3 regions of the Exiguobacterium sp. MMG028 genome follow, and region 1 is predicted to be linked to each of the others. Evidence: riboswitches for the same ligand, from Rfam matches in the RefSeq annotation. Region 1 holds a riboswitch; each other region holds the start of a gene.
The links. Region 1 has a riboswitch for thiamine pyrophosphate ahead of tenA (thiaminase II). Riboswitches for the same ligand answer to the same signal wherever they lie in the genome.
Positions count from the first base shown of each region.

Region 2: linked by a shared signal. The riboswitch ahead of PJK55_RS02905 (YkoF family thiamine/hydroxymethylpyrimidine-binding protein) and the one ahead of tenA (thiaminase II) in region 1 are both predicted to bind thiamine pyrophosphate.
Region 3: linked by a shared signal. The riboswitch ahead of thiT (energy-coupled thiamine transporter ThiT) and the one ahead of tenA (thiaminase II) in region 1 are both predicted to bind thiamine pyrophosphate.

Region 1 is NZ_JAQJIN010000002.1:615,947-622,429, reverse strand. It holds gene PJK55_RS10360 (HAAS domain-containing protein) at 1-120, shown strand, start outside; gene PJK55_RS10355 (YjjG family noncanonical pyrimidine nucleotidase) at 247-924, shown strand; gene PJK55_RS10350 (NUDIX hydrolase) at 927-1,376, opposite strand; gene PJK55_RS10345 (pentapeptide repeat-containing protein) at 1,432-2,034, shown strand; gene PJK55_RS10340 (aminoglycoside 6-adenylyltransferase) at 2,031-2,858, shown strand; gene PJK55_RS10335 (hypothetical protein) at 2,909-3,061, shown strand; TPP riboswitch at 3,157-3,261, shown strand; gene tenA (thiaminase II) at 3,350-4,024, shown strand; gene thiM (hydroxyethylthiazole kinase) at 4,021-4,812, shown strand; gene thiD (bifunctional hydroxymethylpyrimidine kinase/phosphomethylpyrimidine kinase) at 4,809-5,648, shown strand; gene thiE (thiamine phosphate synthase) at 5,617-6,258, shown strand; gene PJK55_RS10310 (SDR family oxidoreductase) at 6,284-6,483, shown strand, end outside.
Region 2 is NZ_JAQJIN010000001.1:535,616-542,098, reverse strand. It holds gene PJK55_RS02915 (ABC transporter ATP-binding protein) at 1-1,092, opposite strand, end outside; gene PJK55_RS02910 (ECF transporter S component) at 1,085-1,660, opposite strand; gene PJK55_RS02905 (YkoF family thiamine/hydroxymethylpyrimidine-binding protein) at 1,653-2,243, opposite strand; TPP riboswitch at 2,326-2,426, opposite strand; gene PJK55_RS02900 (GTP-binding protein) at 2,486-3,685, opposite strand; gene PJK55_RS02895 (hypothetical protein) at 3,797-4,063, opposite strand; gene PJK55_RS02890 (SMP-30/gluconolactonase/LRE family protein) at 4,076-4,957, opposite strand; gene PJK55_RS02885 (class I SAM-dependent methyltransferase) at 5,097-5,705, shown strand; gene rlmN (23S rRNA (adenine(2503)-C(2))-methyltransferase RlmN) at 5,743-6,483, opposite strand, start outside.
Region 3 is NZ_JAQJIN010000001.1:931,350-937,832, reverse strand. It holds gene pknB (Stk1 family PASTA domain-containing Ser/Thr kinase) at 1-829, shown strand, start outside; gene rsgA (ribosome small subunit-dependent GTPase A) at 872-1,759, shown strand; gene rpe (ribulose-phosphate 3-epimerase) at 1,763-2,419, shown strand; TPP riboswitch at 2,440-2,540, shown strand; gene thiT (energy-coupled thiamine transporter ThiT) at 2,614-3,189, shown strand; gene PJK55_RS04960 (thiamine diphosphokinase) at 3,186-3,773, shown strand; gene rpmB (50S ribosomal protein L28) at 3,831-4,019, opposite strand; gene PJK55_RS04950 (Asp23/Gls24 family envelope stress response protein) at 4,272-4,634, shown strand; gene PJK55_RS04945 (DAK2 domain-containing protein) at 4,657-6,336, shown strand; gene sdaAB (L-serine ammonia-lyase, iron-sulfur-dependent subunit beta) at 6,400-6,483, shown strand, end outside.

The sequences.
Region 1 (6,483 bases):
TATGCATTTTCCCGCACAAGTTTACCATTTGAGCAACAATCGATTTTTTCGATGTTGATTTTATTCATTGGAATGGCGATTTTCTTTCTTGTCTGGGCCAAGAAGAATAAAGAAGATTAAGTTTGATATGTTGTCCATTCGGTTCATCGTTAAGAAGAGATGAAGGGAGATTGCGTTCATCTCCCTTTTTTGATGTTCGTTTCTACTTCCTGTACAGTTAGACGAAGAGAGGGGTTAGAAAGAAATATGAAACGTTATGAAGCGATTTTATTTGATATTGATGATACGTTATTAGATTTTAAACAAAGTGAGCACGTCGCCTTGGAACAATTACTCGCATCCTACAATGTCCGGATGACGGATGAAGTGAAGGCTCGGTATGTCGACATTAACAGCGGCCTATGGCGCGCATTTGAGCGCGGCGAAGTAGACCGTGAAGAAGTACTCGTCGGTCGTCACACGAAACTGTTCAATTCGCTCGGACTCACGGTCGACGGTCCGCAGGTCGAACAGCAGTATCGAGACTACTTACATGCAGGCGTACACATGGTCGACGGCGCGTTAGAGATTGTTCAAACGCTGAGCGCGGACTATCCGCTCTATATCGTCACAAACGGTGTGACGGAGACGCAATTCAAACGGTTAGAGTCATCGGGACTATTGCCGTACTTCCAAGACGTCTTCGTATCGGATGCGACTGGCTCGCAAAAACCGATGAAGCCGTTCTTTGACTACGTCTTTGATCGAATCCCGAACGTAAAGCCAGAGAAGGGCTTAATCATTGGCGACTCAGTCACGGCAGACATCGCCGGTGGGCGGATGTACGGCCTAGATACATGTTGGTTCAATCCGAATGAAGCGGCTGCGACGATGGAGTCGACGTACGAGATTCGACATTTAAACGAGTTGAAATCGCTTCTCTAAGTTCAAGCCGGATTTAGTGAATGAGACGGCAAACGATTCGGTAGTTGTGCGAGTACTTCTGGATAGAGCGTGACCTCTCGAAGACGGTCAAGTTTTTGCCAACGATAGATGAGGTGGTCTCCTTCAGGTCCGTAAAAGTCTCCTTCTTGGAGCGGGAGGTCACCGTCTACATAAAAGTACAGTCCAATCTCATGAAACGGTTGGTCGTTGTAGGTAAACAAGTTCTCGTGGACGAAGGCGAACGTGGTATCGGTCACGCGCATATCCAATTCTTCATGTAGCTCGCGTGCGAGGGCGGTTGCGGCTTCTTCACCGAGCGTCACGCGACCACCAGGCAGTGCCCAAAAGTCATCCCGGATATTTCGGTGAATCAATACGTGTCCGTCTTTCACGAAAATACCGGCGACGCGGTAATTGAAGACGCCTTGTTCAGTCGGGAATACGAGGTCCATCTATATCACTTCCAATCTTTGTAATCTGTTCTAGTATACCTGAAGGAGGGATATTATGTTTCAACCACATACGCAATATCGAGACGAAGATTTCCGCGACGTGACACTCCGTGACGAAGAGCTGTCACACGTCACGTTCGAGAACTGTCGCTTCACATACGTCGATGCGACGGAACTACAAACGGAACGCTGTCAGTTCATCAACTGTGATTTTACCGATTCGAAATGGAATGCGTCCCGTCATGTCGGCAGCTCATTTTTGAACTGTCAGTTCCATGGTGCCAATTTGTTCACGAGTGAGTTTGAGCAATGTAAAATGACGGGGTCTTCCTTTGAGGAGAGCCAGTTTGAGGGCGTCCATGTCACAGAAGGGGACTGGTCATTCGTCAACCTTCGTCACGTGTCTCTTAAGAAAATGGATTGGTCCCACGTTCGTTTGGTTGAGGCGGACCTATACGGTGCTGATTTGACCGAGACGGTTTGGCATCAGGCGGACTTGTCACGGGCGACACTTCAACATGCGGTGTGCCGTGGTGCCGACTTCAGAGGAGCATTTGTCGACGGGGTTGATTTTTCGAACGTGACCTTACAACAAACAAAACTAGACGCGATGCAGGCAATCCAAGTCGCGCGCTCATTGGGGGCGATTATAGAATGAAACCGGAACAAATTATTGAACAGTTGATTGCGTTCGCGAAAGAACGTGAACACATCCGAACGGTTGTCTTGAACGGCTCGCTCGTCAATCCGAACATCCGCCCAGACCCATACCAGGATGTTGACCTTGTTTTTTACGTAGAAAATGTGAGAGCGATTGCGACCGATCGCTCATGGATCGACATGTTTGGAGAAGTCTTGATCATGCAGACACCTGAAACGTTTGATTCCGAACGACATGTAACGTTTTTGGTGCAATATGTAGACGGACACCGTATTGATTTGACAATTCGAAGCATAGAGCAACTTGATGAGATGCTCGAAGCTGATTCGCTCAGTCAGATTGTGTTCGATCGAGATCATCATCCGAGTGTGACACCTTCAGATAACACATACCGTGTGACACGCCCTTCTGCTGATGAGTATGTGGCTTGTTGGAATGAGTTTTGGTGGGTGTCACTCTATGTCGTCAAAGGAATCAAGCGACACCAGGTGTTATACGCGCTCGATCACCTCGACATCATGCGAAATATGCTCCGTCAGATGATGGAATGGAACATTGGCTATGCGACGAACTTTTCTGTGAATCTTGGGAAATCGGGTGACGGGATGCGCGACCACTTGCCTGAAGAGCTGTGGGAAATGCTCGGGGCGACATATGCCTCAGCTGAGCTGAGCGCGATCGAAGACACACATGACCGCTTGCAATCACTCTTCTTCTTTTGTGCACAACGTGTCGCCGAGCAAGGTGATTTCGTGTTCCAAGAAGAGGAAGCCAGACGTGTTCGTGCTGCATGTGCAACACTTCGACATTCGAACGATTAATGACGGCGTGAGCCGGGAAACGCTCCTTATAGAGAAAGGAGCGTTTTTTCATGAATCCATATACGACATTTATTGCTCTTCTAGTCGGAAGTCTTGTCCTCTTTGTCGGCATTCGCTTAAAAAAATGGCCGATTATTTTGGTCGCGATGCTACCACTCGGTCTCGTCGCATTTAATATGTTCTTACTGATCACGGGACGCTAGGAAAATCTTCGTGTCTTGACCGACCGAGTAGGAAAAGGTTTGCAATTGATCAAAAGATTGATAGAATGTGGTCGAAGACGACTGAATTTCATAATGTTTGCCACTAGGGGAGTCGCGTCACGCGGCTGAGATGGACAAGGTCCAGACCCTTCGAACCTGATCTAGTTCACGCTAGCGTAGGGAAGTGGGCGAGACGACTCATATGGCTTCACCTAGATATGACTGTTCGAGACGCCGCTTCCGTTATGGGAGGCGGCGTCTTTTTATCTGTTATAAGGGGGAGTTACTATGAAATTTACAGATCACCTACGTCAGGAAGCGGATGGATTGTTTGAAGCAAGCTTTCATCATCCGTTCGTCCGTTCACTCGGAGAAGGAACGCTTGATGAGAAGAAGTTTAGACATTACGTCATGCAAGACTCGTATTATTTGAATCAATTCTCGAAAGTCCAGGCCAAAGGGGCGACGCTTGCACCGACGATGGAGCTATCGAGTCGCTTTTTGACGCATGCGTTGCACACGATTGAGGCAGAACTTTCACTTCATCGTGAGTTCTTTACGATGCTCAACGTGACGGATGTTGAACTGGCGACATTCGAGCCGGCACCGACCGCTTACGCGTATGCGCTTCATATGCAACAGGCAGGACCGACACTCGGTGACGTATTGGCGTCAATCCTTCCGTGTTATTGGGTGTATTACGAAATCGGTGAACGCTTAAAAGATAAACGACCCGACCATCCGATTTATTCAGCTTGGATTGCGACGTACGGTTCGGAGTGGTTCCGTGAGTTGGTGGAAGAACAGATTGATCGGTTGGATGAATTGGCTGGACAAGCGACAGAAGAAGAACGGCTTCGTCACACAAAACTCTTCTTGAAGAGTTGCTATTACGAAGTCGCTTTTTGGGAAATGGCGTGGACACTAGAGTCATGGACATTGTCACAGGAGGTCAACCAATGAGACATGAGATTTGGAGTGAGGTTCGAAAACAATCGCCATTGATCCACAACATCACAAACACGGTCGTTGCTAACTTTTCGGCGAATGGACTGCTCGCCATTGGTGCTTCTCCCGTCATGGCCGACGCGATTGAAGAAGTAGCGGAGATGACGTTTGTGAGCGATGCACTCGTACTCAACATCGGTACACTTGGGACGATGACGGAAGCGACGATGATTCGTGCGGGGCAAGCTGCAAATGAAGCGGGATGTCCGGTCGTGCTCGATCCTGTCGGTGTCGGGGCGACATCATTTCGTCGAGATGTCGTCGAGCGGATCCTTCGTCACGTCCGCGTGTCAGTCATTCGTGGAAATGCAGGAGAAATTGCCACATTGATTGGCGTTGATTGGACAGCGCGAGGTGTCGATGCGGGTGACGGGGCGTATGAACCAAATCAATTGGCACTCGAAGCGGCGAAACGATATGGATGTGTCGTGGCCGTGACAGGAAAAGAAGACGTGGCCAGCGATGGAAGTGTCGTCATAGAAGTTCATGGAGGGACAAAACGGATGACTGAAACGACCGGTACAGGCTGTTTACTCAGTGCGGTCGTCGGAGCATGTCTAGCGGTCGAAAAGAATGCCCTCAAGGCGACGGTGACAGCCGTATCAGGATATGCCTATTGCGGGGAGTTGGCGAGTGAACGGGCAGAAGGACCAGGAGATTTTCCGATTCACTTTTTAAATGCCCTCCATCAATTGACGCAATATACAATCCCGACGAATCGAATCGAGGTGTCGACCTCATGAGACCACAAGTCTTGACGATTGCAGGATCTGATTCAGGGGGCGGCGCCGGTATTCAAGCTGATTTAAAAACGTTTCAAGAGCTCGGTGCGTTCGGGACAAGTGTACTTACCGCCATTACAGCCCAGAATACACTCGGTGTGCATGGGATTGAAGCGATTTCCCCGGAAATGATCACTCGGCAAATCGATGCAGTGGCCAATGACTTTCAGATTACAGCATGTAAGACAGGTATGTTGGTAGATGCGGAGCGGATTGAGACGGTAGCAACAGCACTTGAACGGTATCGTTTCCAACACGTCGTCGTCGACCCTGTCATGGTGGCGAAAGGGGGCGCTTCTTTGTTGCAAGATAGCGCGGTCGAGGCACTTCGGACGAAGCTGTTACCACATGCGACGGTCGTGACACCGAATATCCCTGAGGCAGAGGTATTGGCCGGAATCGAGATTCGGACGGACGCAGACCGGATGCAGGCCGCCCGATTGATTCGGGCACTCGGTGTCGATGTCGTCATCATCAAAGGTGGACATATGGAAGACGTGGAGGCCGTCGATTTGATTGTGACTGAGTCTGAAGCGTTTCAAGTGAGCGCGCCCCGAGTCGAGACGAAAGACACACATGGAACGGGGTGTACGTTCTCTGCCGCCTTGACGGCTGAGCTGGCATACGGAAAGACACTTCGTCAAGCTGTCGTGGACGCGAAGCAATTTATTCATCAAGCGATCACGCACGGGTTGTCGATTGGACAGGGGCATGGACCGACAAATCATTGGGGACATCGTTTAGCGAAAGAAGAGGTGATTACCGTTGAAGTCATGTACGAAACAAGCACTCGCTAAGCAACTTCGTCTTTATTTTGTGTGCGGGACGACGGATACATCTGATATAGTGACGACCGTCAAAATAGCACTTCAATGTGGTGTGACATGTTTTCAATTTCGCGAAAAAGGTAAAGATGCATTGTATGGAGATGAAAAAGAAGCAATGGCAAGGACGCTCCATCAGGTATGTCGACAAGCGAATGTTCCATTCATCATCAATGACGATGTGAACTTGGCAATCTCGATTGATGCAGACGGTGTGCATGTCGGACAAGACGACTTGCCTGCCGAATGGGTCCGTGCAAAGTTAGGCCCTGACAAATGGTTAGGGGTGTCCGTCCATACGATGGAGGAAGTAAGTGCAGCTCTTCCGTTTGCAGATTATGTCGGGATTGGCCCGATTCACGCGACGAAGAGCAAGTTAGACGCGGGATGTGTGCGCGGGACGGAACTGATTCAGCAAGTTCGTCAGCGATATCCGCGGCTTCCGATTGTGGGGATCGGAGGTATTCTTCCGGAGCATGTTCCTTCCATCATTTCTGACGGGGCAGACGGCGTTGCCGTCATCTCTGCCATTGCTTCTGCACCGGACGTAGCAACGGCTACCCGGCGTTTCGCTTGTCTCTGAATTTAATTCTTGAGGAGGAAGACAGATGAACGTATTTGTAATCGGTGCAAACGGCCAGATTGGCCATCAATTGGTGGAAAAGTTACACAATGAAGGGAAGCATCACGTCACAGCGATGGTGCGTAAAGAAGAGCAACTCAATGACTTCAAGTCAAAAGGATACAACGCCGTACTCGGTGACCTCGAAGGTTCAGTGGCAGACTTGGAAAAGGCAATCGACGGGAT
Region 2 (6,483 bases), on a different contig from region 1:
ATCGAATGCAAGCAATTGCTTATTCGATAGCGACTGGATTCCAACTGCGAGCCTCCGTTTTTGACCATGGCTAAGGGATAACGGATGGAGGAATCTCTGATTATGAAGCTCCATGTCAGATAACACGGTCTCAATTGATGTTTCGTGACCAAACTGCAACTCTCGCTCAACGGAGTTCATAAAAAATAGATGTTCTGGTGATTGTGGCACGAGTCCGACCCGATGATCGTGTTCTGTTAAGCTTCTTAAAAATGTCGACTTCCCGCTCCCATTCGGTCCGAGAATGGCAATCACTTCTCCAGCCCGGACGTGGAGCACCGTCTCGTTGAGCTGAAACGAATCACGTCTGACCTCTTTAACCTTGTAGCGTTGAATAGCTGAGAGTGACGCGTTCGACTTCACGAATGCAAAATCCTCGACCGGACGGAATGATTCATTCCTAACGACACACCCTCGCTCTAACTCAATATGCCAGTCAAAGTAATCCCCCCATAGATGAGGGCGATGCTCGACGACAATGACGTTCAGGTCTTTCATCTTGTCGAGCCATTTTACAAATTCTTGCGCGGTCACTGGGTCTAGATGCGTCAACGGTTCATCGAGCAGTAGCCATTCCGGTCTTCCGACTAGAGCGCACGCAACAGCAATCCGCTGTTTCTGTCCGCCTGACAACGAATCGATTTTTCGGTTTCGATAATCACTCAACTGTAACGATTCGAGGATTTCCGTCACGCGTTGTTCGATGTCTGAGACAGGTGTCGACAAGTTCTCAAGTGTGAAGATCAGTTCTTCTTCCACCCGCTCCATGACAAATTGCGTATCCGGGTCTTGAAACACCGTCCCAACCCGCTGATTGATTTCGCCAGGTGCATAGTCGTCGTATGATCGTCCAAGTAGTTCGAGTCTACCATCAAGGATTCCGTCACAATTCTCCGGATAGAGACGGTTGAATAGCGCGAGAAGTGTCGACTTCCCGCTCCCGCTCGCCCCACTAAGAATCGTACGACCTTGACGGATTGAAACGGTCACGTCTTCAAGAATCGCCTCAGAACTCTCTGGGAATCGAAAATGAAGTGACTCTGTCTCAACCATGGACGTTCCCACTTCGTGAAATCGCATAACCGCGAAGTGATCCTGTCTTCAGCAATAGGTCACTGAGCAACTTCCCACCGATCCCAGCGATGACCATCCCACTGACGGCTCTTAGCCCGAACATCGTCGCCACATAACCTGGCTCTAACATCGCGAACCCACTCATGAAATATGTATAGACGAAACTCGTGACAGCCGACCCAAATCCGGCCAGCATAAGAACCCATAGCTCATAACGTCTGTAGCCCGTCATCGCAAAGACGGCTTCTGCCCCTAGACCTTGAACGATGCCGACCAAGATGATGCGTGGCCCAATGGCATTCCCAATCAACATCTCAATCGTTGCGGCCATCACTTCTGAGATGAATGCCGCCCCCGGTTTGCGAATGATGTATGCCGAGATAATCGATACGATAAACCAGATGCCAAAGATCCACTCGTAGGCGATGGGACCGATCAACCCTGCCCACAAGTTACCGATATGAACGAACAATAAATAGACGACCGCGAAGACAACAGATAATACGGAGACAAGGACGACTTCTTTCAATTTCCACGATTTAAGCATGTCGCCCTCCATGTGACGGACTATTTACGCTGAACGTCACCGTCATGACAACATGTCGGTTCTTTTCGCGCGTCCGCTTAAAAGCCCCCTCATAGTACGAGAACACGTCATCTAAGTTCCCATGGATGCCTGATGCATAATGCATCGACTCGTTATAGACACCAGCCTGTTTTGCTTGCTCGATTTCTTCATAGATGAGTTCCATGTAATTGTCAGCACCCATCGGATAGAGTGCGAACTGCGAAGACACATACTGGTCTCTTGATGCACCGTTTGATGGTTCGCTCGGAGCCTCGAGTGCCTCATCTCCCGTTGAATCTCCTGGACAACCGACAGAGAACGTTCCGCTCATCGAGACGTGCTTCCTTTCCTCCGAAGCAAGACTCAACACCGTTCGAGCGACGTCAAACACATGCTCGACTCGTCCACGGATGACCGTCGACACGTCATCCGTATGTTTCCACACACCTGACAGATCCGTTCGTTTTAGAGCACCTTTGATTGTCCCGACAAAATCGTCTGTCATCGGGCTCAGTGTGAATCGAAACCCGACAATCGGACTCGTACCACATGATTCATTCATTCTATTTCCCCCTCTAAATGTGTTTGCATAAAAAAAGCCGCATTCATGAGAATGCAGCAACAAAATCTATACAAACTTGCATAGAGAAAGTGCCGCACTTCCTCACGCCAGTATTATCTGGATCGAGTTATAAGGGATCGGAGCCATGCTCTCATCTCAGCCGAAGCACCCCTAGTGCAGTCATTAATATGCGGTTACTTATGCAGTCACAGTATAGCGATGTTTTAATCTTTTGTAAACGGTCAATCTGAATACGTGACGAATTGACCCGTACCAGGGAGCGGATCATGGAGCGTATCCCACGATGTTTCCATCTCCTCATCCGTCAACAAGCAAGCGTCAAGTGACCGCTCGACCGTCTCCCGGTCCATTCGTTGACCGATGAGGACCAATTCGTTCTGTCGGTCTCCGTACGGCTCGATGTAGTCTTCGCGCAGTTCTGGTTCGGTTGCAAACATAGCCTCTCGTTCACTCTCCGGAAGTGTCGCTAACCAACGACCCGCATGTTCGAGCGTTGATGCATACCCAGCCTGCGAAAACAGACAAGCGAGGTCGTTTCGTGTCGCAATCCATAAGAAACCTTTGGCACGAACGATTTCTTCAGGGTAATGTTCCATCCAATTCATCAAACGCTCAGGATGGAATGGTCGACGCCGACGGTAAACGAACGAACTGATGCCATACTCTTCCGTTTCCGGCGTATGTTCTTCCGACTCGAGTTCTTGAATCCAACCTGCAGCGCGCATCGCTTGGTCAAAATCGAACAACCGGACGTCTAGTAGGTCGTCTAACGCCACATTCGAGTAGGTCGACGTCAACAACTTAGCACTCGGATTGAGCGTTTTCAGTAAGCCCTTCATCTCCTGCAGTTCTTCTTCAGATACCCTGTCCGCCTTGTTCAATACGATGATGTCCGCAAACTCGACTTGGTCGACGAGAAGGTCGACGACTTCACGTACGTCACCTGTATCGACGGCTTGTTGGCGTTCCATAAGCGATTCACCGGAATTGAAATCTTTGAAGAAGCGGTACGCATCGACGACAGTGATCATCGCATCGATATAGACACGGCTCGTCAAATCGATCCCGAGCGCGTCGTCGGCATACGTGAACGTCTGCGCAACGGGAATCGGCTCAGAGATACCAGAAGACTCGATAATGATGCCATCTAGCTCGCGATCTTTCGTCAAGTCATAGACGGCTGTCAACAAATCTTCTCGGAGCGTGCAACAGATGCATCCGTTCGAAAGTTCGACTAATTTTTCATCAGTCCGGGAGAATCCTCCTTGCTCGATCAACTTTTCATCGATATTCAGTTCACTCATATCGTTCACGATGACGGCATATTTCTTGTGATCTCGGTTATGTAAGATGTGGTTAAGCAGTGTCGTCTTGCCGCTACCAAGATACCCAGAGAGTACCGTAATTGGAATTCGTTTCATGATATATCCTCCATTTAAATCGTAATGATTACTTTTTATATAATGGAATGGGAACATCTTTTTGTCAACAAAAAAACACGCCACACGGACGTGTTTTCGAAGAAAGTATAATCATTCTTCCAACGCTCTTCGTTCTGCTTCTGAGCGCGGGTAAGCATTCGCCTGCCATTCAGCCCGATAAATCGAGTCGAGTTGAGTCAATCCGACTTCATCCTCGTCTTTGTCTGAATCGACGCTCGGCACCTCATCCCACTTTGGGTCGAGGTACGAATGGTCTTTTTCACGTGCTCGATTTTCTTGGATCTTTTGAATCCCCATCTTAACTGCTGCAGCAACTGCCAACCCAATACCTGCTCGAACCAACAGTCGTTTCACCATCGTATTTCCTCCTCAGCGACCGAAACGATACAATGGCATCCCTTTCACTTCTGTGTCGACGATAAATACCGATCCCGCATCTGGATATTCGGCAAGCGCCTCCTCATCCATTCCTTCACGAGCCGTCGTGATGGCTAATCGATTAAGCCCATCCCCGATAAAGGCGCATGAGGTGACATTCGGTGCAGGAACATGCACTTCCAATAATTTTTTACCTGTCGAAGGGTCCCAACGTGACACTCTTCCACCAGCGTAATGTGCAATCCATAGACAGCCTTCAGAGTCGGACGTCATCCCGTCAGGAAAGCCTTCTTCCTCTGAAAAATCAACGACGACCTCTCCGTTCGAGAGCGTTCCTGACTTCAAATCAAAATCATACTTCCGAATTTTTTCAGTCGGTGTATCGATATGATAGAAAACGGAATGGTCAGGGGACCATGTCAACCCGTTCGAAAGTGTCAACCCGTCCATAAGTGTTGTTGTCGTTCCATCTCGATCGACTCGATACAATGTCGCTTCGTTTTCTTCATCCTCAAGGTGAAGCGTACCTGCAAAAATGCGACCATATGGATCAGCTTTCCCATCGTTGAAACGTAATCGACCATCAGGGTCATCCAACTCGACAATCTTATTTAGATCTCGATTGATTTCATCCCATTCATAGATTCCGTCTTTCAACCCAAGGACGACACCATCCGTCACTTTTGGTATGACAAAACCGACTTGTTTTCCGACCTCGAAAGAAGAGATTTCGTCTTCTCGCTCGTCATACCACCATAACGTATGACCTTCAATATCTACCCAATAAAAACGCTTCAATTCAGCATCCCAACAAGGACCTTCACCAAGCGTATTTCGTACCCGAATCCATAACGACGCATCTACTCTCTCCATTACTTAGCCTCCACTCTATCCATTAGTTCAGAAATCTATTCCCTTCTCCCATCTGGACTATGCATGAATTCAGAAAATCGTGATGGATTTTCACCGTCGTCCGTTCGATTTGCTATAGTGAAAGAAAAATAGAGAGGAAGTGAATGTCTTGTCTAAATGGGATGAACGATTTAGCTCGGAGGATTATGTGTATGGGACAGAGCCAAACGAGTTTTTACGTGAATGGTTCACGTCTCATCAAATTGAAGGAAAACATGTATTGGCCATCGCAGAGGGGGAAGGACGAAATGCAGTCTGGCTCGCCACGCTCGGCTTCAACGTCGAGATGTGGGACGCTTCAAAAATAGGACTCGAAAAAGCGAAGCGCTTGGCGACTTCACGAAACGTCACCCTTCAAACGAAGCAGATTGACTTGAATGAAGCGGTCTGGTCGCAAGATACGTATGACCTAGTCATCTGCATCTTCGGCCACTTCCCACCACAAGTCAGAGAAAAGGTGCTCGCCGGTATTCAAAAAATACTACGACCTGGTGGCGTATTCCTGACTGAAGTGTACTCTACAAATCAACTTGCCTACGGGACAGGTGGACCAAAAGACTTCTCCCTTCTTTACACCGAAGAGATGTTCCACCAACTAAATGACGATTTCGCACCTCTCCTTTTGCACGAGACGGTCGTTTGGCGAGAAGAGGGATCACTCCATCACGGTGAATCAGCTGTGATTCAATATGTCGGACAAAAACGATAAGCGAATGGCCTCCCCGAAATTCGGAGAGGCCATTTGATTACTTCGCGCCTTCGACGTTCATATGCTTACTGCGGAGCTGACCGCAAGCTGCATCGATGTCTGTCCCGTGTTCGAGACGGACACCCGTATTGACGCCACGCTTTTTCAAGATATCATAAAACGCCATGATATCTTCCGGTGTGCTTCGCTCATATTGGATATGCTCGTTGACCGGATTATACGGAATCAAGTTGATATAAGACTTGTCTTTGATGTCTTCAATCAAGTCCGCGAGTTCTTCCGCATGTTCCGGTAAATCATTCACTTTTGAGAGCAAGATATACTCGAATGTGATCCGCTTATTCGTCTTCTCGACGTAATAGCGAATCGACGGCATGAGTTTATCAAGCGGGAACGCCCGGTTGATTTTCATGATTCGTGTACGGAGCTCATCGTTCGGCGCATGGAGAGATAGCGCCAAATTGATGCGTAAGTCGAGGTCCGCAAACTTATAAATCTTGTCAGCAAGACCACTCGTCGACACGTTGATTTTACGTGGGGCGATTGCAAGACCACGCTCATCTTTTACGACGCGCAAGAAGTCGACCAAGTTATCGAAGTTATCGAACGGTTCACCGATTCCCATAACGACGATATGACTGACACGGTCCCCTTCTCCTTCTCCATCGAGGAAATGTTGGACAGTCATGATCTGCTCGACGACCTCACCAGCCGTCAAATCACGTGTCTTTTTCAACAAGCCGCTCGCACAGAAGCTGCAGCCGATGTTACAACCGAC
Region 3 (6,483 bases), on a different contig from region 1:
AGAACTTGAAGCTTCCGGGTTTGTCGTCGAAGTGACAGAGCGGGCGAGCGATGACATCGCGGAGGGTGAGGTCATTTCGCAAAATCCACAAGAAGGACGTAAACCGAAACGTGGAACGACCGTGACGATTGTCGTATCGGCCGGGAAAGAGACAGTCGAAATGCCGAATGTAGAAGGTCTTTCGCAAACTGCCGCCGAACGTATGCTGAAAGACTTGGCATTCAGCGACCTTGAAATCACAACAGAAGCTTCCGAAACGGTGAATAACGGAGATGTGATTTCCCAATCGGTTGACCCAGGTGAAGAGGTCGTTCCTTCAGAGGTGACGGTCACACTCGTCGTGTCGACAGGGAGCAATAAAGTGGAACTATCGAACCTTGCTGGGTATACGTTCGACGAAGCATCCATTTATGCTGAACAGAACAAACTGAAAATCGTAAAGCGGGATGAATTTTCGACAAGTGTTCCAAAAGGTCAGATCATCCGTCAACTTCCGACAGCCGGGACAGCAGTCGACCCGGGAACTGAGCTCACGGTCATCGTATCGGAAGGCGTTGAACCGACCGATATTTCAATTGAACGTGAAGTGGCTGTGGAAGTCGAACAGCCGGACAAAGACAAGAAACCGAAGACGGTAGAAGTCGTGATTCGTACGGTTGACGCACGCGGTGAGATTGAGGTGCTTCGTGATCAAATCACAGAGACGACAACGTATTCATATACGCTCGTCATTGCCCCTGACGAAGTCGGGACGGCGACGATTGAAGTCGATGGAGAGATTGTTCGAACAGATTCAGTCACATATGCACAAGCTGAAGAGGCACAATAAAGAGGTGACGGAGTCGTCACCTCTTTTTTAAAGGAGGTAGTCATAATGAAAGGAACAATCATTCGCCTTCAAGGCGGGTTTTACGATGTGATGACCGAGACGAATCAAGAGATTCGTTGTCGGGCTAGAGGGAACTTTCGAAAGCGCAACATCTCACCTGTCGTCGGCGACGATGTGGTGATTCAAGATCAAGAAGATGGAACCGGCTATATTTTAGAAGTGGAAGAGCGTCAAAACCACCTCGTTCGCCCGCCGATTGCAAATATCGATCAGGCGTTTCTCCTCTTTTCCGTAAAAGAACCGGCGTTTTCGTATCATTTGCTCGACCGTTTCCTCGTCCTCATTGAATCGAAACAGGTTCATCCGATCATCGTCTTGACGAAGATGGACTTGCTTGATGAACATGAAGTCGAGCCGATTCGGGAGGCGGTTGCACGCTATCGCGCCATCGGGTATGAGGTGATTGAGACATCGACGGAGCATGCGCGCGGAGTGGATCAAGTACGCGGGCTCTTCGAAGGGAAGACGAGTGTCTTCGCCGGTCAGACCGGTGTCGGAAAAAGTTCGTTACTCAACGCCGTCGCACCAGAGCTCGAGTTGGCGACAGGGAAAATCTCTAAATCACTCGGTCGAGGGAAGCATACGACGCGTCACGTGACGCTGATTCAATTAGCGGATGGGCTGGTTGCTGACACACCTGGATTTTCAAGCTTGGAGTTTCCGCAAGAACTTGAGGCGGACGAACTCAGATGGTGTTTTCCTGAGTTCGTGGAACGCCATGACGATTGTAAGTTCCGCGGATGTGCTCACCTCAATGAACCGGGATGTGCCATCAAACAAGGCGTTGAAAATGGTGAAATCGCTTCAACACGGTACGAGAATTATGTTACCTTTATGGAGGAGTTAAACGATCGAAAACGGAGGTATTGACAGATGATTAAAATTGCACCATCTATTTTAGCGGCCGACTTTGCCAATTTGGAGGCTGAAGTGAAAGCTGTTCAAGAAGCGGGAGCGGACTATATTCATTTTGACGTCATGGACGGGCAGTTCGTACCGAACATCTCGATTGGTCTACCCGTACTCGCAAGCTTGCGTAAAAAATCAGACATGGTCCTTGATGTGCATTTGATGATTGACCAACCGGAACGCTACGTCGAAGACTTTGTGAAGGCAGGAGCGGACATCGTCACCGTTCACGTGGAAGCGACAAACCATTTGCATCGCGTCTTGCAACAAATCAAAGCGGCAGGTGCAAAATGTGGAGTCGTCTTGAATCCACATACACCACTCTCGACGATTGAGCACGTGCTTGCGGACGTCGACATGGTATTGCTCATGACCGTCAACCCAGGGTTCGGGGGACAAGCCTTCATCGAATCGGTCGTACCGAAAATTTCAGCACTCAGTCAGCTCCGCCAAGACCGTCAGCTTGATTTTGAGATTGAAATCGATGGTGGTGTCAACGCGGAAACGGCAAAACATTGCATCGACGCAGGGGCTGATGTCCTTGTTGCGGGATCAGCCATCTATAATCAACCAGATTATAAAGCAGCCATCGATAGCATTCGTGGCGCATCTCGTGTATAATCGACGATAGAACAACAAGATAGAGTCGCAAGGGGTGTCACATGATGTGGCTGAGAGGCATACGCTAACCCTTTGAACCTGTTCCGTTCACACGGACGTAGGGATGTGGCGAAAATGCACGTTGCGAATCCAAGCAGCATGGCGTTTACGTCATGCTGCTTTTTGTCGTTCAACCAAATAAAGGAGGAAGAAAGATGAAATCACGTTTCAAATTACAAGCGCTCATTGAAATTTCATTGTTTGCAGCGCTCGGGCTCATTTTTGATTTGCTCATTCCATACCGTTTGCCACAAGGGGGATCCATCAGTTTAGCGATGCTCCCGATCTTTGTGATGGCATTCCGCCACGGACTAAAAGGTGGTCTCGCGACAGGTGCCCTCGTTGGGACACTCCAACTCTTGTTCGGTGCCTATATTTTCACGCCCGTACAATTCTTGCTCGACTATACGGTCGCTTATGGTCTCGTCGGAATGGCCGGCGTTTTCGCGGGGCGTGTGAAGCAAGCTGCGAGCAACGGGGCGACGAAGACGCTTGCCACATATTTAGTACTCGGGGCGCTCCTTGGTTCGATGTTACGATACGCGGCGCACGTCATCTCGGGAATTGTCTTCTTTGCTAAATATGCAGAAGGTCCGGTCGTCGCCTATTCACTCGGCTACAATGCTACGTATATGGCACCATCCTTTGTCATCTCAGCCATCGTGTTGGTGCTCCTCTTCACGACAGCACCACGTTTCACGCGTGTGGCGACACGGGATCTCCGTCAATGAATATATTGATTGTCGCGGCGAGTCCGGAACCCATTCCGGACTTACCGCGTGATGCCGATTTTGTCATCGGTGTCGATGGTGGATATCAAAGATTATTAGATGAAGGGATCATGCCAGACGTCGTGGTCGGGGATTTTGATTCGTTTAAAGGACTACCGCCTGAGGAGGCGCTACGCTATCCTTCGGAGAAAGACGTGACGGACTTAGAGATTGCACTAGCGTTCGCGAGAGAACGCGGGGCGACACGGATGGATGTATATGGTGGCTTAGGCGGACGCATCGATATGACGTTTGCGAACGTCGGCTTACTTGAAGCGTATCCGGAGATGGTTCTTCACGGAGAAGGTCAAACGGTTTATCTCGTGAGAACAGGTAGCGAGGTCATTATGAAGCGAGACGGGCACTATCTTTCCTTCATGCCTTGGAAGACGGCCACGATCTCGATTGAAGGTGTCAAATATCCACTCGACCATCATGAGGTCAAGAGTGGGGAGGCGTTGACGATTTCGAATGAATGGATCGAAGCGTCTGCCCGATTGACGGTCCATCAAGGAATGGTTCTCGTCATGATCATCAAAAAATAAGCAAAAAAAAATCCCATCGGCGAATGCCGCTGGGATTTATTCGTTCGTGTATAAGTATTATACGCGTTCAACGAGACCTGATTTAAGTGCGCGAGCTGAAACCCAAACGCGTTTCGGTTTACCGTCAACGAGAATACGAACTTTTTGTACGTTTACACCCCAAGTACGTTTTGTCTTGTTGAGTGCGTGCGAACGGTTGTTACCTGATTTAGGTGATTTACCTGTTACGTAGCATTTACGTGCCATGCGTTTCCCCTCCTTTTTTATGTGGGTTCGTCCTAATAGACACTCGTTTATATTAGCACGGCTTTTTTCCCGATGCAACTAGAAAATCGTACCATGACAAGAAAAAAACTTGACATTACTCTCAAGGATTTGAATAATGAATGAGGTTATCGCGTTAATTGACCGAGTTTCTGGAGCAGGTTCTTTTAATAACTAGGTACTTATTGTAGAATGTACATTAGGAATCATTCCGAATAAAGGAGGCTACTCCATATGGCAATTGAAATGAAGACAACATATGGCAATATTGACATCACAAGTGACGTCATCGCGACACTCGCAGGTGGTGCAGCGATGGAATGCTTCGGTGTGGTCGGCATGGCTTCACAAGCACAATTAAAAGACGGCATTGCTGAATTGTTAAAACGTGAAAATTACGCGCGTGGTGTCGTCGTACGTCAAGAAGACGAAGACGTACATATCGACATGCACATCATTGTAAGCTACGGAACGAAAGTATCTGAAGTTGCATACAACGTTCAGAGCCGAGTGAAGTATACGCTCGGAGAAACTTTAGGATTAAACGTTTCGTCGGTAAATATATTCGTTCAAGGCGTTCGTCTGACGAATGACTGACGAAAACGGAGGAGGATTTGGTGTGGGTTTAAAACGTTTAGATGGATTGGCGCTCTCAAACATGATCGCGAACGGAGCGGCCAACTTGAGCCAAAACGCAGATTATGTGGATTCGCTTAACGTCTTCCCGGTTCCAGACGGAGATACGGGAACGAACATGAACTTGACGATGACGTCGGGTGCGAAAGAAGTAGCAGCGATGAACTCATCAGATATCGCAGAGGTGTCATCGAAGTTTGCTCGTGGACTACTTATGGGAGCACGAGGAAACTCAGGCGTTATTTTAAGTCAGTTGTTCCGTGGATTCGGTAAAGCGGTTGAAGGCAAAGCGGAACTGACAACGGTTGATTTTGCAGAGGCGCTCAAGCGCGGTGTCGACACGGCATACAAGGCGGTTATGAAACCGGTTGAAGGAACGATTTTGACGGTTGCTCGTGAAGCGGCCGACGAAGCGCTTCTTGCGTCAGAGTCGACAAGTGATTTCACTGAATTTATGAAACGTGTCATCGTAGAAGCGAAAGCATCGTTAGACCGTACACCGGACTTGTTGCCGGTATTAAAAGAAGTCGGCGTCGTCGACTCAGGCGGTCAAGGTCTTCTCGTCATCTACGAAGGATTCCTTGCAAGCCTTGAAGGAAAAGAACTCGAGAAACCACATGCACCTGTCATGGATGCGTTGATCGAGGCAGAACATCATGCCCATGCTGCACAAGGATTCATGTCAACAGAAGACATTGAATTCGGCTACTGCACGGAAATCATGGTTCGTTTCCAAGACGATAAGTTAAAGGATGCGCCGTTCAATGAAGACGCATTCCGTAACGAATTGTCAGAACTAGGAGATTCTCTCCTTGTCGTCGCGGACGAAGAACTCTTAAAAGTTCACGTTCACGTCGAGACTCCAGGTGAGGTCATCACGAAAGGTCAGCGTTTCGGTGAACTCGTTGCAGTCAAAATCGAGAACATGCGTCAACAACACTCGACAATCCTTGAAGAAGAACACGGCGCAAATCAGCACGGTGTTCAACAGGCCGAGAAGCCAAAAGCACCATTTGCGATCGTAACGGTGGCAATGGGTGAAGGTGTCAGTGAATTGTTCCGTTCGCTTGGGGCGGCACATGTTATCGAAGGCGGTCAGACGATGAACCCATCGACAGAAGATATCGTCAAGGCGATTGAATCTGCACATGCGGAACATGTCTTTATCTTCCCGAACAACTCAAACATCATCATGGCTGCTGAGCAAGCGGCGTCTGTCGCACCATGCGGCGTCTCTGTCATCCCGACGAAGACGGTCCCACAAGGTCTTGCGGCTGCAATCGCCTTCAACCCAGAGGCGGATGTCGAGATGAACGAACAAGCGATGAAAGCGGCTGCCGCGACTGTGAAGTCTGGTCAAGTCACTTACGCTGTTCGTGATACGAGCATCGATGGCGTGGAAATCAAGAAAGACGAGCATATGGCGATTGCAGAGAAGAAAATTGTTTCTTCATCGACGTCAAGCCTCGAAGCGGCTAAGAAATTGGTCGATGCACTCGTCGAAGCAGACGATGAAATCATCACGATCTTAACAGGTGAAGGTTCATCTGAATCAGACGTGGAAGCGTTGACGTCATATATTGAATCTGTAAATGATGAGATTGAGATTGAAGTACACGACGGCAAACAACCGCTTTACTCTTATATTTTTAGTGTGGAATAAGCTGTTTCAAGTCCCTACCTTCTGTATAATGAAGGTAGGGATTTTTGAAAGGGGGAAAATGAAGTGAAATATCGTAGTGTGTTTGACATTATTGGTCCTGTCATGGTCGGGCCATCGAGTTCACATACAGCCGGTGCCGCACGCATC